Regions from separate parts of the Halobacillus sp. GSS1 genome, predicted to be linked through region 1. Evidence: riboswitches for the same ligand, from Rfam matches in the RefSeq annotation. Region 1 holds a riboswitch; each other region holds the start of a gene.

The links. Region 1 has a riboswitch for thiamine pyrophosphate ahead of J0K78_RS03450 (YkoF family thiamine/hydroxymethylpyrimidine-binding protein). Riboswitches for the same ligand answer to the same signal wherever they lie in the genome.
Region 2: another riboswitch for thiamine pyrophosphate. It lies ahead of tenA (thiaminase II); the one in region 1 lies ahead of J0K78_RS03450 (YkoF family thiamine/hydroxymethylpyrimidine-binding protein).
Region 3: another riboswitch for thiamine pyrophosphate. It lies ahead of thiT (energy-coupled thiamine transporter ThiT); the one in region 1 lies ahead of J0K78_RS03450 (YkoF family thiamine/hydroxymethylpyrimidine-binding protein).

What each region holds. Positions count from the first base shown of each region.
Region 1 covers NZ_JAFLHE010000001.1:674,535-680,414, reverse strand. Annotated here, with positions in the region: gene J0K78_RS03465 (energy-coupling factor transporter transmembrane component T family protein) at 1-623, opposite strand, end outside; gene J0K78_RS03460 (ABC transporter ATP-binding protein) at 610-2,232, opposite strand; gene J0K78_RS03455 (ECF transporter S component) at 2,229-2,807, opposite strand; gene J0K78_RS03450 (YkoF family thiamine/hydroxymethylpyrimidine-binding protein) at 2,804-3,406, opposite strand; TPP riboswitch at 3,499-3,601, opposite strand; gene J0K78_RS03445 (hypothetical protein) at 3,720-3,950, opposite strand; gene J0K78_RS03440 (DUF420 domain-containing protein) at 4,133-4,654, opposite strand; gene J0K78_RS03435 (RDD family protein) at 4,928-5,353, shown strand; gene J0K78_RS03430 (hypothetical protein) at 5,359-5,655, opposite strand; gene J0K78_RS03425 (hypothetical protein) at 5,652-5,810, opposite strand.
Region 2 covers NZ_JAFLHE010000003.1:258,939-264,818, forward strand. Annotated here, with positions in the region: gene J0K78_RS09720 (PucR family transcriptional regulator) at 1-1,199, shown strand, start outside; gene J0K78_RS09725 (DUF3221 domain-containing protein) at 1,222-1,758, opposite strand; TPP riboswitch at 1,868-1,977, shown strand; gene thiW (energy coupling factor transporter S component ThiW) at 2,071-2,559, shown strand; TPP riboswitch at 2,565-2,670, shown strand; gene tenA (thiaminase II) at 2,713-3,399, shown strand; gene thiD (bifunctional hydroxymethylpyrimidine kinase/phosphomethylpyrimidine kinase) at 3,396-4,208, shown strand; gene thiM (hydroxyethylthiazole kinase) at 4,199-4,957, shown strand; gene thiE (thiamine phosphate synthase) at 4,954-5,568, shown strand; gene J0K78_RS09755 (methyl-accepting chemotaxis protein) at 5,755-5,880, opposite strand, start outside.
Region 3 covers NZ_JAFLHE010000002.1:350,148-356,027, forward strand. Annotated here, with positions in the region: gene yfkAB (radical SAM/CxCxxxxC motif protein YfkAB) at 1-847, opposite strand, end outside; gene J0K78_RS08245 (SDR family oxidoreductase) at 1,053-1,958, shown strand; gene J0K78_RS08250 (alpha/beta hydrolase) at 1,912-2,652, shown strand; TPP riboswitch at 2,734-2,833, shown strand; gene thiT (energy-coupled thiamine transporter ThiT) at 2,922-3,488, shown strand; gene J0K78_RS08260 (phospholipase D family protein) at 4,375-5,823, shown strand; gene J0K78_RS08265 (YflT domain-containing protein) at 5,872-5,880, opposite strand, start outside.

The sequences.
Region 1 (5,880 bases):
TTCGATTCCATCGCGATCGCCGTCCGTTCCGCTTTCCGTATGGCGCCAGCGAGAAGCGGAATTGCGAACCGCTGGTACTGAAGAAGTTTTTCCTTCCAAGAATCCGGCCGGTTGACGCCGCGGATGCGGTGCGCCGCGCGAATCTGTTGGAATTCCGTCTTCAACATCGGCAAAAAGCGATAGCCGGCAAGCACGCCGTAAGCGATTTTCGGTGGCAGCTTCAACTGCTGGATCAGGCTTAATATGAAATGGACCATGTTCGTCGTGAACAAAAACAAAAGGGACAGCGTGGCGAACGCAAGCACCCTCAGGCCGAGGGCGGCCGCCGTCCAGATGTCTTCCGTCGGAAACTCCATCCCTAAGAATGAAACCGAATCAGAAGTCACGGTGCTGGTATCCGAGAAGACCACCGTCGTCCAGAACATCCCGAAGGCGAACAGCGTGAACGGAATGAAATAATACACGTAGTTTCGTTTCTTGAACGTCCCGAACACGAAGGTGACAATTACTGTCCACACGATGTAAAGCAGAGGGGTGACCGGGTCGAACACGAAGGCGAGGAGGAAGACGGCTCCGATGATCGTCAACGCTTTGACTGTCGGGTTTACGTCATGAAGAAACATACGCAGGCTCCTCTCGTGCTGAACCCGACTGTTTCCACTGTTCTCTCGGAGGCAGCTCCAGGTGATGGTCGGCCAAATCCGGACGAGTCCATAGTTCCTTAGACTGACCATCAAAGCTGAGTTCGCCTTCGTTCATGACAAGCACTCTCGTCGCGTATTTGTCGACGAGCTCCATGTCATGGGTGATCATCACAATCGTCGTCCCGTTTTCATGTTTTTCTTTCAAAAGGGACATCAAATCTGAGGTCGACTTTTCATCCTGTCCGAACGTCGGTTCATCGAGGAAAAGCATTCGCTGGTCCTCGACGATCATCGTGGCGACACTCAAACGCCGCTTCTGTCCCTGGCTGAGAAGGAAGGGATGCTGTTCCTCCAGTCCGTCCAACCGGCAGAACTTCAATGTTTCCTCGACAATCCTTGTCCATTCGGCTTCCTTCATCCCGGCATGCTGGAGACTGAAGGCGACTTCATCATAGACCGTGTCCGTAATGAACTGGTGCTCCGGGTTCTGAAAGACATACCCGACTTCTTTTCGCATTTCACTCTCTTTCCATTTCTTCAGGGCGCGGCCGTGCAGAGCCACGCTCCCTTTGCTTGGAGGCTGGATGCCCGCAAGGATTCTTGATAAGGAAGATTTTCCGTTCCCGTTTTCCCCGACGATCGCCACCCATTCTCCTTCATGAAAAGTGACGTTGATGTTCCGCAAAATCGACTTCCAATGCACAGCCTCTGCTTCCAACAACACCTTCCCAGCAGATAGGACAGGACGGTTTTCTGTGAGAGTGATGGCCGGCATGTCTCCGATGTGAAGCGGATAGGGCGGTGTCCACCCCTGTTCCAGCGCTGTCCTTGTGGCATAAGGAAGCTGGATGCCCATCTCATGAATGTCCCGAGCGTACGTTTTCAAATGATCGTGCAGCGGACCATCGTAGGCAAGTTCTCCTTTTTCATTAATAATAAGGACCCGTACCAACAAATCGAGCCAGCCTTCCAACTTATGCTCGATGACAAGCAGAGTGAAAGAATTCTCCTGTTTCAACCTTTTCAGAAGCTGAATGAATTCCTTCCTCGCCACCGGATCCAGATTCGCCGTCGGTTCATCGAGAATCAATACTTCCGGTTCCATGGCGAGGATGCAGGCAAGGGCGATTTTCTGCTTCTGGCCACCGGAGAGGGAGGAGATGTCCGCTGTTTTGTAGACTTCCATTCCAACCTGACGCAGTGCTTGGTCCACTTTTTCCACCATTGACGCATGAGGTGTATTCAAGTTTTCAAGACCAAAGGCCACTTCATCTTCGACCGTGATCATGCAGAACTGTGTCTCGGGATCCTGAAAAACGACGCCGACGTTCTGCGCCATTTCACCGGCAGGATAGGAGTCGGTCCGCTGACCTTGCACGAGAACTTCTCCATTCATGGCACCATCTAATTCACGAGGATAGAGCCCGTTCAAACAGTGGGTGAGGGAGCTTTTTCCCGAACCGCTCGGACCAAGGATCAGCATGTTTTCTCCTTCCTCGATGGAAAAAGTCAGACGCGACAGCACAGGCTTCTGCCTTTCCTCATAACGGAGGGTAAGGTCCTCGACGCGGATCACTTCCTGACTCATGCCGCATGCTTCCTTCGATGTTCTTTTCCTAGAGCGAAGCTTGAGAGGACACCTGTCTTCGCTAAGGCGTCACTGAGCGCTTTGCCTGCGACACCTGAGATGATCGCACCACTGATGATGCGGGCGATGAACATGGCGACGACGTACCCTGTGCTGAGAGCTGCGTAGCCGGAAAGGAAGTACCCCCAGACGAAGCTGAACACCGCAGCCATCACACCGGCAAGCATAAGGGTGAACAGGTCATAGCGCTTATACCTTGTCATAGCGAACGCCGATTCTGCTCCGAGCCCCTGAATCATCCCTGAAACGAGCAACATCGGACCGACCGCATTGCCGAGCAATACCTCAACGGCTGCCGCAATCGTTTCTGATAAAAACGCGGCGCCAGGTTTACGAATGATGTAAGCCGCAATGATCGACACGATGAACCAGATGCCGAAAATGAGGTCATATCCGATCGGACCGAAAAACCCGACGAGAATTTTCCCGACCGGAAGGAAGGCTAGATACACGACCGCAAAGACGACAGAAAGGACGGACATGACGACGATTTCTTTCAGTTTCCAGCTGTTCATTTGTGATCATCCTTATGGGAAGGGCTGTTGGCAGAGACCGTCACGGTCATCACCGTATGTGAAGAGCCGCTCGCTTCCGTCTCTCTGAACACATCCTCAAGTCCATTGAAAATGTCACGCGTATCTCCGTCGAGACGGGTGGAGTAGTGGGCAGGCGTGACTTCAACGCCTTTTTCTTTCATCGCTTCGATTTGACGGTAGATTGTGTCCATGTAGTCCCCGCCACCCATGGGATACAAAGAGAACTTCGCCGCGATGTGTTGTTCAATTTCTCTGGAGTGAGGCTTGTTCAATCGTTCTTCTGATTCATCCATATGAACATCACCGGCCGAATCGCCCGGACAGCCGATCGAAAAGGTCCCTTGAAAAGCGACATGAACACCCGTTTTCGCGATATGTAACAGAATCGCTTCGGTGACATCAAAGACATGCTCCATCCGGCCGCGCACCGTCGTCGTGACGTCATCCGTCTTCATCCACACTTTCGAGCTGTCCACCTCATTCAGACTAGCCTTGATGTAATCCACGAAGTTGTCGGCCATCGGATGCACGGAAAAAGAGCACCCCGCGATTCTTGAAGTTCCCCAGTTGTTTTCCATTTCTAATTCCTCCTTTTTTTGAGTACAAAAAAAACTGCATCCCACGGGAATGCAGTCTACCAATCATAAAGGAAGAACCAGTCAGGTCCTTGTGAATGTCGACTGCACTTCCCCACGCTAGTATTATCTAGTTCGGGTTCCAAGGGTCGGAATTTTTCCTCTCAGCCGCCTCAAGCAGCTCCCCCAGTGCAACACGCGTATGCAATTCTTGTACGTTGCTTCCATCGTAGCGGAGAGTCATAGATTTGTAAACCACCTTTTTCCTGAAAAAACAAATGGACCGGACCGCCAAACGGCGGATCCGGTCCATTCCTTATGCTTTCGACAAGCGTAACTTCATCACATTCTCATCTATGAAACAATCGATATAGGGTACGCGTTCATAAGGGTAATACGTGAGGGAGGTGGGGATCACTTCCATCATTTGATACAGGTCCTCTGTTGAAGCCACATCATTCAAAACCAATTGGACGTCTTCACCAGTCATCGAGGAGAACTTGGCCGAAGTGTAACCTTCATTTTTCATAAATTGGAGTAGATCCATTGTAGTCTCCTTATTATCTGACCTTGAACCTTACATTTTCCCTAAATAGCAAATTCCGAAACATCGGTCATGACATTTCCTTCACGACATCTCTCTAACTGTTATTCTACTATAATAAGACAAAAGAAGGAAGCAAAGAGTTTCGACAAAAAAACAGGAGCTGCATCGCTTCTTGTCGTCCATCAGTAATAAGGGGAAATCATCAAGTAGACGATGACTCCAGTGAGACTGACGTACAGCCATAACGGCATCGTCCAACGCGCGATTTTCCTGTGCTTATCGACCTTCATCGCAAGTCCGCGGAACAAAGTGAGTAGCGCAAGTGGTACGATGAGGGCTGCCAGTACGATATGGGTGATCAAAATGAAATAATAGATGCCGGCAACGATCCCTTCGCCGCCGAAGGACGTCGACTCTGCCATCGAATGGTACGTCAGGTACGAAACGAGGAAAAGAGCCGTCGATGTGAAGGCAGCGAAAATGAAGCGCTTGTGCCACTTCACGTTTTTCCTGATGATCATGAACAAGGCAGCAACCAGGAACACGAACGTAAAGGAATTCAAGACCGCATTCAGAAGGGGGAGGAGTTTAATATTGAAACCGAGATCCCCGTCGACTTTAGGTAAGAACAATAAGGCCACAACAATAAGGTTGATGGCGATGGAAAGCCCCACGACCCATGGGACGTAATTGAATTTTTTCATGGTATCGATCCTTTCTCAATCTCTTTATATAGAATCCTAGTCAAGTATAAAGAAAGAGAGAGGAGAATGCTATGACAGAAAACGCACAATTTGTCGAGGGAACACATTTTAATTGAAAACAGGACGCACGCAGGCCTTCGAAACATGAAAAAAGGCATGTCATGAATAAAGAGATGGGGCAAAAGCTCCATCTCTTTTTCTTCGTTCTGGGTGAATGGGCAAACCGATGACGACGAAAACCCATAGGATACTACACAGAAAGGAGGGACTTCGATGTCCGAAAGAAACTTGTTCCTCAGATTCATAGGCACAGGACTCGAATTCATTGTATCCGGCTTCCTCGCCATTCTCTACACAGCAACGCAGGACACTGGGCGCGGCTTCGATCCGAACCCCGTCTTTTGGAAAGCCTTCATCATCATCCATGTCTCGCTTCTCCTCGTCATTCCGCTGCTTGCGAAAGGAAGGACGCTCGGCATGCTGTTGATGCATCTCACCATTGAAACGAATGCAGGAAAGCCGCCGAACTTCATGCAGATTCTCATCCGTGTGATCCTCGGGTTCGGCCCGGTCATCCTTACCCAGGGAATGTGGTATTGGATTTCCTTCGTTACCGGTTTGATGGATCCGAAAGGGAGAGGGTGGAGTGAGATGATCTCTTTTACGACGATAAAATGGAAAGAGCCTCCACCGGAATAGGAGACTCAGGACGCAGTTGGTTTCCGGTATCGGAACAAGCTTGCACTTATTAAAATGAATGTGATCAACACAAGGATCCACATCGCATCCCGGTAAGCAGAAAATGATAGGGACTGGATCCAGTCGTGATAAAGTTCGATCGCGAGCCAGCCGATCGGGAAAATCGGCGCCGCTTTTGCATAGGAAGCATTCAGGGCTGCCTTTCCTTCCTCCGTTTTTCCCTTCTTCCCCCAAGTAAAGCGTAAGAGATAAACGAGCGCTATTAGAAAGATTGGTGTCAACAAAAGTCCTACGAACATCATTTTTCTTCCTCCTTTCTAATCTGTTCACTAATGGTTTGATCCAAGTACTCATCCATGGGATCTCTCTGTCCGATTTTTTTTAGTCCGTCTCCGATGAAGTAGCCGGCTAAGGCGATTCCTGCTGCCAGGATGACAGCATCGAGTGAAAATTCCATTGGTTAGAACCTCCGTCCTGTTCTTTCTCTCTATTCTTATACGCAAGGCAAAGAGAAAGGTTTCAGGGAA
Region 2 (5,880 bases), on a different contig from region 1:
TCTATCAGAACACAGGTATTCCAACCGCGATCAGTGATCACAACAAACAGATCCGGGCGAATCAGTATTTTGATCGTTACTACATCGATGTCCTGAATGGGCATGAGCTTTCACAGGAAGGCACCCTTGTAGAAACCGAAATGGACAGTGAGCACCCGCTCCGCCATTACATTGAAACCTATGAAATCGGTGATCAGAAATGCTACCAGCTTACCATTTTATCGAACTATAAGAAACAAGGATATATCCTCTTTAAGCCAAAGGAAGATAAGGAGTTAACCTGGGTGAACCTTCATATCCTTGAGCATGCGCTTACCGCATGTGCCTTATATTTCGTAAAAGAGAATGCCATTGAAATGACTGAAATCAGGCTTAAGGATAACTTCCTGCTGGATTTAGCCAAGCGGGAGAGGGAGATGGACAGAGCTCTTTTATCAAAAGCACAGCTGCTTGGTTATGACCTGGAGAAGCCTTATATTTGTCTTGTCGGCCACATCCGGTTCGTTCAGCCGGAGGAGGAGCGCACCTCTTTAACGATGCCTCAGGTCAAGTCGTCATCAATCAACAGTCGGAATTATTACATTCAGAAGGAAGTCACACATGCGGGAGATGCCCTGCATAGGAGGACGATGACCACTTTTGATGAAGGGGAGGTCATCGTTTATTTGGAAACAGACCGGCCGGATTACGGAGAAACCGCGAATCAGTTTCTTGACCTGATTGAGCGGAGACTTCATGAGTTGTTGAAGGGGATTACGATCAGCTGGGGGATCTCCTGCCATAAAGGGGGGTATCAGGTTTTTCATAAAAGTTATGAAGAGGCGGAAACGGCACTGAAAATCGGTCAGCAGCATGAAGAAGGGGAGCGGACGTTTTTCAGTGATACACGGATGAATCGCTTGCTCATGGCTCTTTCTCATGAAGAAGAAATCGGAGCAATTGTCTATGATACGTTAGAGAAGCTGATTGATTATGACCAGAAACGGCAGACAGAACTCATTCATACGTTTATGGTCTACAACAAATACAACAGCAATGTCAGTCAGACCGCCCGTGCCCTGAATTTGCACCGTCAATCCTTGCTGCATAGATTGAGGAACATTGAACATTTGACTGGGCTTTCCCTGCTCAATGCGGACGATCTTTTTTTGTTGGAGTTGAGCGTCAGGTTGTGGCTATTGAAAAAGGTGGATGCATAGAGCGCCTCCTTTTTACGGCGCTCTATTTTTCATCTTTGACGGTCGTTTTCCATTCGCCCTGATTGGTCCCACGTCGATCCAGCTTGACGGTCCACTGGTCGGATTCTTTATCAAAAGAAAGCAGAGAAACTATCAGCACATCGGCCTTTTCCGGTTCTTTTTCAGATAATGCTGTAGAAAGAGCTTCAGAAGCTTTTAAGTCTGCTCCCTCTACTTCACTCATTTCAAGCTCCTGGACTTTTTCAGCGGTGGCTTGTTCAGGGTAGGACTCAGCGATATCCCCGTCTACCCAGACCTCGACCTGTTTGCCGACCCATAGACCTTTAGGAGCTCCGGATACCCACATGGCCCTTCCTTCCTCCCCTGACCCATCATCCATCGGTGTGACAACCAGAATACTGTCCTCATCCTGATCCATGACAAACCCGCTCATGTCCGGGTCGGATACTTCTGCTTCCACTTCCTTCTGGTCTACTTCCTCCGTTTCTGACAGCCCACATCCACTAAGGCATAAAGAGAAAAACATGAACATACCAGGCATCCATCTCATTTTCATCATTCACACACTCCTTATCTTCTTAATGATGACGTTTGAACGGGAGCAAAAGTTTCACATGACAGAAACATCCAATTTTGTTATGATGAAAATCACCAAGCGAATAAGTTTATGAAACTACTAGGGGAGCCTGAATGGGCTGAGAGGAAAGCGAGCGAGCTTTCTGACTCTTACAAACCTGATCTGGTTAATACCAGCGGAGGGAAGTAGTCTGACGATACGTGTATCGGCTTACTGCATACCAGGCCAGGTCCTCTAAGGATCTGGCTTTTTTATTTGCCTCCATTCTTCTCCCGTTTAGAAAGGTGGTGAAATATGAAAAACACAAAGCTACTCACAACGATGGCTGTGCTTGTGGCGATCGGGACGCTCGGGGCGCAATTCCTTTGGTTCCCGGCCGGTATTGCGAAAGCTTATCCTGTCCAGCATGCGGTTAATGTGATTGCGGCGGTGGTGCTTGGCCCCGTGCCGGCGGTCATGATTGCTTTTGTTATCGGGCTTTTACGTTTCTTATTAGGGGTCGGCACCTTTCTTGCTTTTCCGGGCGGGATGTTTGGTGCATTATTGGCAGGGATTTTTTACAGGATGTTTGAAAGAAAAAGTTCTGCGGTGATTGGTGAAGTGCTCGGTACTGGAGTCATCGGAGCTTTGGCATCTGTCCCGATCGCACACGTCTTGATGGGAAGTTCAGCTGGTGTTTTTGCATTTGTTCCTTCTTTTGTCGTAAGCAGTGTCTCGGGGGCTTTCATTGCTGCCTTCATTTTATCACGAGTGAAAGTTGAAAACATGATCTTACAACCATAATACACGGAAACTGCTAGGGGCGCGAGTATTCGCTGAGATAAGGAAACATTCCTTGGTCCCTCAATACCTGATCCGGGTCATGCCGGCGGAGGGAAGTAGTAAGAATCCCCTTCTGTCCTCTAGTAGCTTCCGAGAATAATAGGAGGCTCTACCATGTCTTTTTCCAAACAATTAAGAAATGAAAATCAGGATATCTATCAAAAAATATTCACTCATCCCTTCGTCCAGGGGATCGGGAAAGGAGAGGTATCAAAAGAAGCGTTGATTCATTATATCAAGGCTGATTATGAATATCTGAATGCTTTTATGCATGTGTATGGAATCGCTATTTCCAAGTCCCCTTGTAGAGAAGACATTCAACTGTTTAATAAGCAAATCGATTTTGTGTTGAACAGCGAGATCCATCCTCATAACAATTTTTGTGAACAGATTGGCGTTTCCTATGAAGAGCTTCAAGGGTATCCGTTGCCGCCGACTGCTGATCACTATATAAAGCATATGCTATTTCATGCCCATAATGGGGGGATCGGTGAAATATTAGCGGCCTTGCTTCCATGCCCGTGGACCTATTATGAAATCGGGGTCGAGCTTAAGAACCACTACCAGCCAGGGGTTGACCATCCTTTTCTCCCTTGGATCGATTTTTATGCCGATGCAGAGGTGAACAGTCTGACGGCGGTGTTATGTGAGCGGCTTGATCAGTATGCTGCACAAGCGTCTGAACTAGAAAAACAGCGGATGAGAGAAGCTTTTCGTAAAAGCTGTCAGCTGGAATATGCTTTTTGGGATATGGCTTACACACAAGAACAATGGCCTTGTGAAAAGGAGGTTGTGAGATGAGACAAGTATCATGTGCGCTGACAATTGCAGGGACTGATCCGAGTGGTGGCGCGGGTATACAGGCAGACTTGAAGACGTTCCAGGAATTGAAGAGTTACGGGATGAGTGTTGTAACTTCAGTCGTTTCCCAAAACACGACAGGTGTGAAGGATGTTCATCACCTCCCGGAAAACTTCATTAAGAGTCAACTGGAAGCTATTTCTGAGGATATGCCTGTTCATGCACTGAAAACTGGGATGATTGCCAATAAGGGGATGATGAAAGTCATCAGTGAATGGTTGAATGAAGTGGCTGCTCCTTACATCATGGACCCTGTCATGGTTGCCCAGAGCGGGGACCCTTTGATTGAAAAAGAAGATCAACGGTATTTAAAAGAATATCTTGTACCCAGGACATCACTCGTCACTCCTAACATCCCTGAAGCTGAAGTCCTTGTCGGAGGAAAAATTAAAACAGAAGCAGATATGAAAGAAGCAGCCGAAATAATTGTGAAAGATTTAGGTGCAGGAGCGTCTCTTGTCAAAGGGGGCCATCTCGATGGAAGAGCGGTTGATTTTCTATATGATGGTGGACGTGTCTATGAATTTGAATCTGAACGGATTAATTCTTCAAATACGCATGGCACAGGGTGCACGTACTCAGCAGCCATTACGGCTTACCTGAGTCAGGGACACGCTTTGCCACAAGCTGTCAAAGAAGCCAAATACTTCGTAACAGAAGCGATTCGCCACTCCTTCGACTTAGGAAAAGGAAGCGGACCGACCAATCATTTTGCTTTACGTGAGGAGGTTTTCAACAAATGGCTGTAAGTGTTATCGAAAGAGTAAGAACACAGCGCCCACTGATTCATCACATCACGAATTCAGTGGTGATGAATTTTACAGCGAACGGTCTTTTAGCTTTTGGAGGATCGCCGATCATGGCCAATGCCACACAGGAAGTGGCGGATGTCACCCGATTGTCTCAAGGACTGTTATTGAATATAGGAACGCTTCATGAAGAACAGGTGAAAGCCATGATCCTTGCTGGGAAAGCTGCAAATCAAATCGGCATTCCTATCGTCTTCGATCCTGTCGGCGCTCCTGCTACTCGTTATCGTTCAGATGCATGTCAGAGGATCTTGCAGGAGGTGACTCCGACGGTTATTAAAGGGAATGCCGGAGAACTTGCCCATCTCATCGGTCTGAATGTGGAAACGCAAGGCGTAGACTCCACAGGAGCAGCTGATTCCGAAGCCATCGTCCGCTTAGTAGCGGAGAAATATCAGACTGGAGCCGTCTGTACAGGAGAACAGGATGTCGGATGTATCGATGGGGATGTTTTTGTCAATGAAACAGGACATCCTCTCCTTGCTCAAATTACAGGATCTGGCTGTTTGCTTGGTTCTTTGCTTACAGCAAGCTTAGCGGTAGAAGGAAGTCCTAAAGAGAAGGTGCTGGCAACATTAAGCCATTATGGACGGGCGGCGGAACAAGCAGCAGGTCAACCTGATGTCAAAGGACCAGGGACATTCATACCGCGGTTTGTCGATGCTTTAGCAAGGGGGGAGGAGGCATGAAAGCTTCTACCCTTCGAAAATACTTCGTCATGGGCAGCCAAAACTGTGCCAAAGATCCTTTGAGTATTTTGGATGAAGCGATTGAAGCTGGAATCACGTGCTTCCAATATAGAGAAAAAGGAGAAGGCGCTCTAACTGGAGAGGCGATGTACAGTCTCGGTCATAAGCTGCGTCAACGTTGTGCTGAAGCGGGTATTTTATTTATTGTTAACGATGACATCGAACTTTTTGATGTGCTTCAAGCTGATGGAATACATGTGGGGCAGAGTGATCGAAGTGTGAAAGAAATTCGTTCAAAATATCCTGATACAATCATAGGGTTATCGGTATCCGATCGGACAGAATTAGAACAGAGTCCTGTCCATCTTGTCGACTATTTAGGTGTAGGTCCGATGTACAGGACAATGACGAAGAAAGACGCTAGCCCTGTAGCAGGACCTGACTGGGTCAAGGTCGTCAAACGTGAGTATCCAAGCATACCTGTAGTCGGCATTGGAGGGATCCACCCTGAAAATGCTGGAAGAGTAATGGAAGCGGGAGCGGACGGTGTCGCTGTCATTTCAGCCATTACACACGCCCCGGACATATCGTCCGTTGTACAAGCGATATGAAGCAAAAAGGAACTCATGCCGAAGCATGAGTTCCTTTTATGCTGGGGAGTGGATGTGGAGTCCACTTGACCCCTTTACTTTTTTCACCCGGGGTTTTTGTTGATGCAACTATTAAACCTAAGACGTCTACCAATCAAATTCGTTCACAATCCATATAACAGCCCTATGGCTGAAGATATGTAGGACCTAGTACCTGAAACGACTGACTTGTTCCTGAAGATTGCCAGCTTCTTGAGCTAATGTTTCACTCGCAGATGTAATTTCCTGGATAGATGCATTTTGCTGCTCTGTCGTAGCGGCCACGTGCTGGGA
Region 3 (5,880 bases), on a different contig from region 1:
CATTCTTTTCGCTGTAAAGACGCTTCAGCATATCGAGGTCGTCTTGGGAAGAACTGCATGGATAGTAGGGCAGCGTGCCGAATAACATCCACATATCGTCATTACGATGATCAAGAAGACGATTGATGCCTTCGCGCATTTGTTCAAGACTTAATGTCTCTAAACTGCTGGCGAAATCCACGGGATACATCGGGTGAATCTCGTGGCGGGCACACTTCATTTCTTTGACATGATCGTGAATGGACTCAAGATATGGGAACGTACGGCGATTCAGCATCGTTTCAGCTGAAACCATGACCCCTTCTTCAGAAAGCCGCTGCGAATTTTCCACCATCCGGTCAAAAAATTTCTTTCGGTTTTCTTCCGATGGTTTTCTTTCCATCCGGGCGAATCCGGTATGAATGAATTCTTCGATCGTTCCCCAGTTGTGGGAAATATGTAAAACGTCCAAATAAGGAATGATCGGGATGTAACGCTCATAAGGAAGCGTCAAGTTGGAATTGATTTGCGTTCGCACGCCGCGCTCATGGGCGTATTTCAAGAGGGGCACCACATAATTTTCCACCGATTTCTTCGACATCATCGGCTCTCCGCCCGTAATGCTCAGTGTACGCAGGTGAGGGATTTCATCAAGCCGCTTCCGGAGCAAGTCCATCGGCAAAGCTTCCGGATCCTTCGCACCTAACGTATATCCGACCGCGCAGTGCTCACAACGCATGTTGCAAAGCGTCGTCGTCGTAAATTCAATGTTCGATAAGGTCATTTTTCCGTGTTCTTCCACGTCCATATACGCTTCCCATGGATCGTAAGAAGGGGTAAGCGCCTGAAGCTTCATGTTCGTACTCATAAATTATGAAACTTCCTTTCTATTCAAATTTATTTCGGTCGATAACCTTTACCATTCTATCATTAATATGCCTAAAACCATACAATATGTATCGGAATTGTTACGGGATCTACTCCTATGCACCTGTGCATGTTTTATGGAAAGAGGAGAATAAGGGTGTGACATCGAATGATATGGGGTAACGACTAGCACAAGGGGGAGTCAGATCATGAAACAAACCGTACTCATTACAGGAGCATCCAGTGGATTCGGTTTCCATACAGCTGTGAAATGTGCAGAAAAAGGCTTTCGTGTCATCGCCACGATGAGAAATATAGAAAAAGCCGTAGCGTACGAAACATTGGACGAGGAGGTCCGTGACCGCATTGAAGTGTGGTCATTGGATGTGACGGATGAACAATCGATCGCGCGATTTTCAGAAAAAGTGAATACGCTGTATCGCTTGGACGTGCTTGTGAATAACGCCGGTTATGCGGTAGGTGGATTTCTTGAACAGGTGCCGCTTGAAACGTACCGTAAACAATTTGATACCAATGTTTTTGGTGTGATTGCCGTTACGAAAGCAGTTCTGCCCCTGATGCGTGCCCAGGGTAGTGGGAAGATTTTGAATGTCAGCAGTGTGAGCGGGTTGATCGGTTTTCCAGGCTTATCCGCTTATGTCTCATCCAAACACGCCTTGGAAGGCTTATCTGAAAGTCTCCGTTTCGAAGTGAAACCATTCGGAATTGATGTCGCTCTGATTGAGCCGGGCTCTTATCAGACCAATATTTGGTCGTCCGGTCTTGTTATGCCGGAAGCCGCCCAGGACCCTGAGTCTCCTTATGCCGAATACATAAAAGGATTGTGGAATGCTTTGAACAGTGAATCCCATGGCAATCCTCAGGATGTATCAGATCTGATGACGGGATTGATGGAAAAAGAAACCCTGGTGAAACTCCGCTATCCCATCGGTGCCGGTGTGAGAGCGAATGTGTGGTTCAAGCGCTTGCTGCCTTGGAAGTGGTTGGAAAATACCGTGCTACAAAAAATACTTGGAAAAGAGAAAGCCAAAGGAGTGGGATTGAATGGAAAACGTGATGCATGGAGCAGAGGAGATGCGCTTCGAGGGTAATGAAGTCGGTATCCTCATCTCTCATGGATTTACAGGAACGACCCAAAGTATGCAGCCTTTAGCTGAAGCCTATGCCAGAGCTGGTTACACCGTTTATTGTCCGAGATTAAAGGGTCATGGAACAAGTCCTGAGGATATGGAATCTACCTCACATATGGATTGGGTGCAATCCGTGGAAGAAGCTTATTCCTGGTTAAAAGACAGATGTTCAAAAATATTTGTCGTCGGTTTATCGATGGGTGGGACGCTTGCGTTGTATATGGCGAGTCAGTATCGGGACATTGAGGGAGTCATTCCAATCAATGCGGCTATCGATATCCCTGCACTGGAAAGTAGCCAGGGGACGGATGAACGCTTTTTAGATGCGATCGGTTCCGATATTAAAGATCCGGAGACGGTCGAACTTGCGTATGACCGCACGCCGGTGAAATCGATCGGAGAGCTGGTTGGATTGATGGGCATGGTCAAGGATAGACTGGATGAAATCCACTGCCCGATCATGATTTTCGTATCGGATGAGGATCACGTTGTACCTCCGCATAACTCAGAAGTCATTTTCGAATCGGTGTTTTCTGAACACAAGGAGATTATCCATCTGGAAAATAGTTATCATGTGGCGACTCTTGATCATGACAAGGATATGATCATTGAACGCACCTTGGAATTTTTCCAAATGTACACGAATACGAAGTGATTGCCCGGGAAATATAAAAGGTTTTGTAATCTAGTAAAAAGTTTATTATAATAGAGACAAATCAAGAAAAGTAAACGGTATAAAGCCTTCAAGGGGAGCCTCCGGCTGAGAGTGAACATTTCGTTCTGACCCTTCGAACCTGTCAGTTAGCACTGGCGTAGGGATGGCGGCTTTTTTGATGGTGCAATGCAGAATTGGGACTCCTCCATCAGGAAGCTTCCCTATTTGGCGTTGCTTTTTTTGTGTCTTTTTTTAGGAGGAATGTTGAAATGAGAAATCGTCGCGTTTTATTTCTCGTAGAAGTTGCGATTTTTTCAGCACTCGCATTATTGTTGGATATCATCCCGTTTTTATCATTTAAACTGTGGGCGCAGGGAGGTTCGGTTTCCTTTGCCATGGTCCCCGTATTCATCATGGCCTTCCGCTGGGGCTTGAAAGGTGGCGTCACCACCGGTCTTCTGTTAGGAATCTATCAAATCATGACCGGCGCCTATATTATGACACTACTTCAGGCGTTTTTCGACTATATCGTCGCCTTTGCAGTAATCGGAGCGGCTGGCATAGTAGCGAAACCGCTATGGAAGGCGATCCAATCGAAAGAGTCCCGTCGATTGATCGGATGGATTATTGTCGGCTGCCTGATTGGAAGCGTGCTCCGCTTTTTCGGACACTTTTTTGCAGGGATCGTTTTTTACGGCGAGTTCGCCCCTGAGGGACAGCCTGTCTGGTTGTATTCCCTCATCTATAATGGTGGGTACATGCTCCCGGCGTTTATCTTAAGCAGTATCGTCGTCAGTCTCCTATTTGTAAAACGACCAAAATTATTAAGCCATTAAACAAAATCCCCCGTGCGATGTTCTGACATCGAATGGGGGATTTTTAATAGTTCTTCCTTCTATGAATTTCCACAAACGCCGCCTTTTCTTGAGAATTCAGTTTCGAGATGTCTCCAGGGTTCGTTGCCTGGTTAAGCGTTAGGGGTGGCTGGGAAGCCACTCGCTTTCCTGTGGGGGAGCGCCGAGCTTCCTCGGACTGCGTCCTACGGGATCTTGTCTATCTCCTTCTCCCACGGGAGTCTCGCAGCTTCCAAGCCACCCCATTTCATATAAGAGGAGAAACGAACCCCTATACAGAGATGGAGTGTCTACCACTCTTCCATCTAGAGTGGGTATCAAACTTCTGTATCAAGCTTTCACTTTCTGAATGCCCACTGGGCAGAATTAATATTATCCTCTTCCCAATACCATACAAACTCATTTTAGAGTAGTGGTTTCGAGAATCTTCCAAGAGAAAGGGGCGGAGGGGAATGGCGAGACTCCTAACATAAGTGTGCAGGCGCCTTGATAAGCGGCGTATGGACTGGACTGAACTGGCGGAGATAAAGGAAACACGAAGAACGGAGTGATTCGATGTTGACTTATCGTACAGAAGCGAGGGAAGTCTCACTAGCCGCTAGGCGCCAGAACCGGATAACTAGGAGGAAAAAAGTGCAGGGTGAGACCCCGCAAGGCGTCAGCCTGAGGAGGCTCGTCGCGCTCCCGCGGAAAGCGAGCTATTCCCCGTAGCCCCTATCCACTCAAAAAACATCTCGAAACGGAGTCTTCCACAATCCTGCCATATCGTTCAATAAACTATGTTTTTTTTATTTTTTCTTCTATTGAGGTTTGAGACAGGACATTATAGTGAAAATAAAATAAGCACTCAAGTTGAGGAGGCTACATAATGGACCGTTTGAAGCGGATTGGAAAGAGTAAGTGGTTTTGGATCATTGTCGCTATTATCGCTATTTTAAGTGTCACCATTGCTTATCATACTTCATGGAAAGCTCTTCCTGAGGGGATCTCTTATGAAGGAGAGAAGCATCAGATGGAAAATATCGAGTTTTTCCGTGATTTAACATACGAAGACGAAGCAGGGAAGACGGTGCATGATCTTCAGGTTTTTGAAGAGATCAACCGGACAATAGGGGAGGCTGAAGACTTCATTGTGGCCGATATGTTTCTATTCAATGGGTACACAAATGGTAAGAACGAGTTTCCTGACATCTCCAGCAACCTGGTTGACGCCATTTTAAAACGAAAAGAGGAAGTCCCTGATTTGAAGGTGGTTTTCATAACCGATCAGATCAACACCGTGTACGGATCGTATCAGTCTGAGACGATCCAGCGCCTGGAAGATGGCGGTGTGGATGTTGTTTTGACAAACTTGAATAAATTGAGAGACTCGAATCCTTTATACTCAAGCGTCTGGCGGCTGTTGTTTTCCTGGATGGGCACCGGAGAAAATGGCTGGATCAGTAATCCGATGGCCAAAGAAGCTCCGGATGTGACCCTGAGGTCCTACATGAAATTGCTGAACATCAAGGCAAATCACAGAAAAATCCTTGTTACGGAGAAATCTGCGATCGTCTCGACAGCCAATCCTCATGATGCGAGTGGATATCATGAAAACGTGGCGTTCAAGATGACAGGTCCGATCATCAAAGATATATTAGAAGCGGAAGAGGCGGTCGTTAACTATTCTGGAGAAGCTGATTTTCCTGACTATGAAGATCGCACGTGGGAGGAGCAGGAAGGTCCTCTGACGACACAGTTTGTAACCGAAGGGAAAATTTACAGATCCATTCTTGATGAATTGTCGGCTGCTGGTGAAGGGGACACCGTCTGGCTCGGAATGTACTACTTGGCTGATAAAAAAATTACGAGCTCGCTTGATGATGCAGCCAACCGTGGGGCTACGGTGAACATTGTGATGGACCCTAACAAAAAGGCATTTGGTCACGAGAAGACAGGTATTCCTAATTTACCGGTTGCTGCTGAATTAAAACGCCTGGGGAACGAAAACATCCATCTGCGATGGTATGATGTCAATATCGAGCAGTATCATACGAAGATGCTGTATATTGACCATCCTGAGGAGGACGTCATCATTGCGGGGTCAGCGAACTACACGCGCCGTAACCTCTCAAACTTAAACTTGGAAGCCGATGTTGTCATTAAAGGAAATGGGGAAGAACAGGTATTTACGGAAGTGAATGACTACTTCACTCGGATTTGGAACAATGAAGAGGGGCACTACACGGCGGACTACAAAGAGTATCAGGATAACTTGACTTTCATTCGCTATGCCACCTATTATCTGCAAAAATGGACATGGTTCACAACCTATTGATATAAGAAAGGAGCGCACGGAATGTGCGCTCCTTTTGTATTCTTCTTTTTATAATAA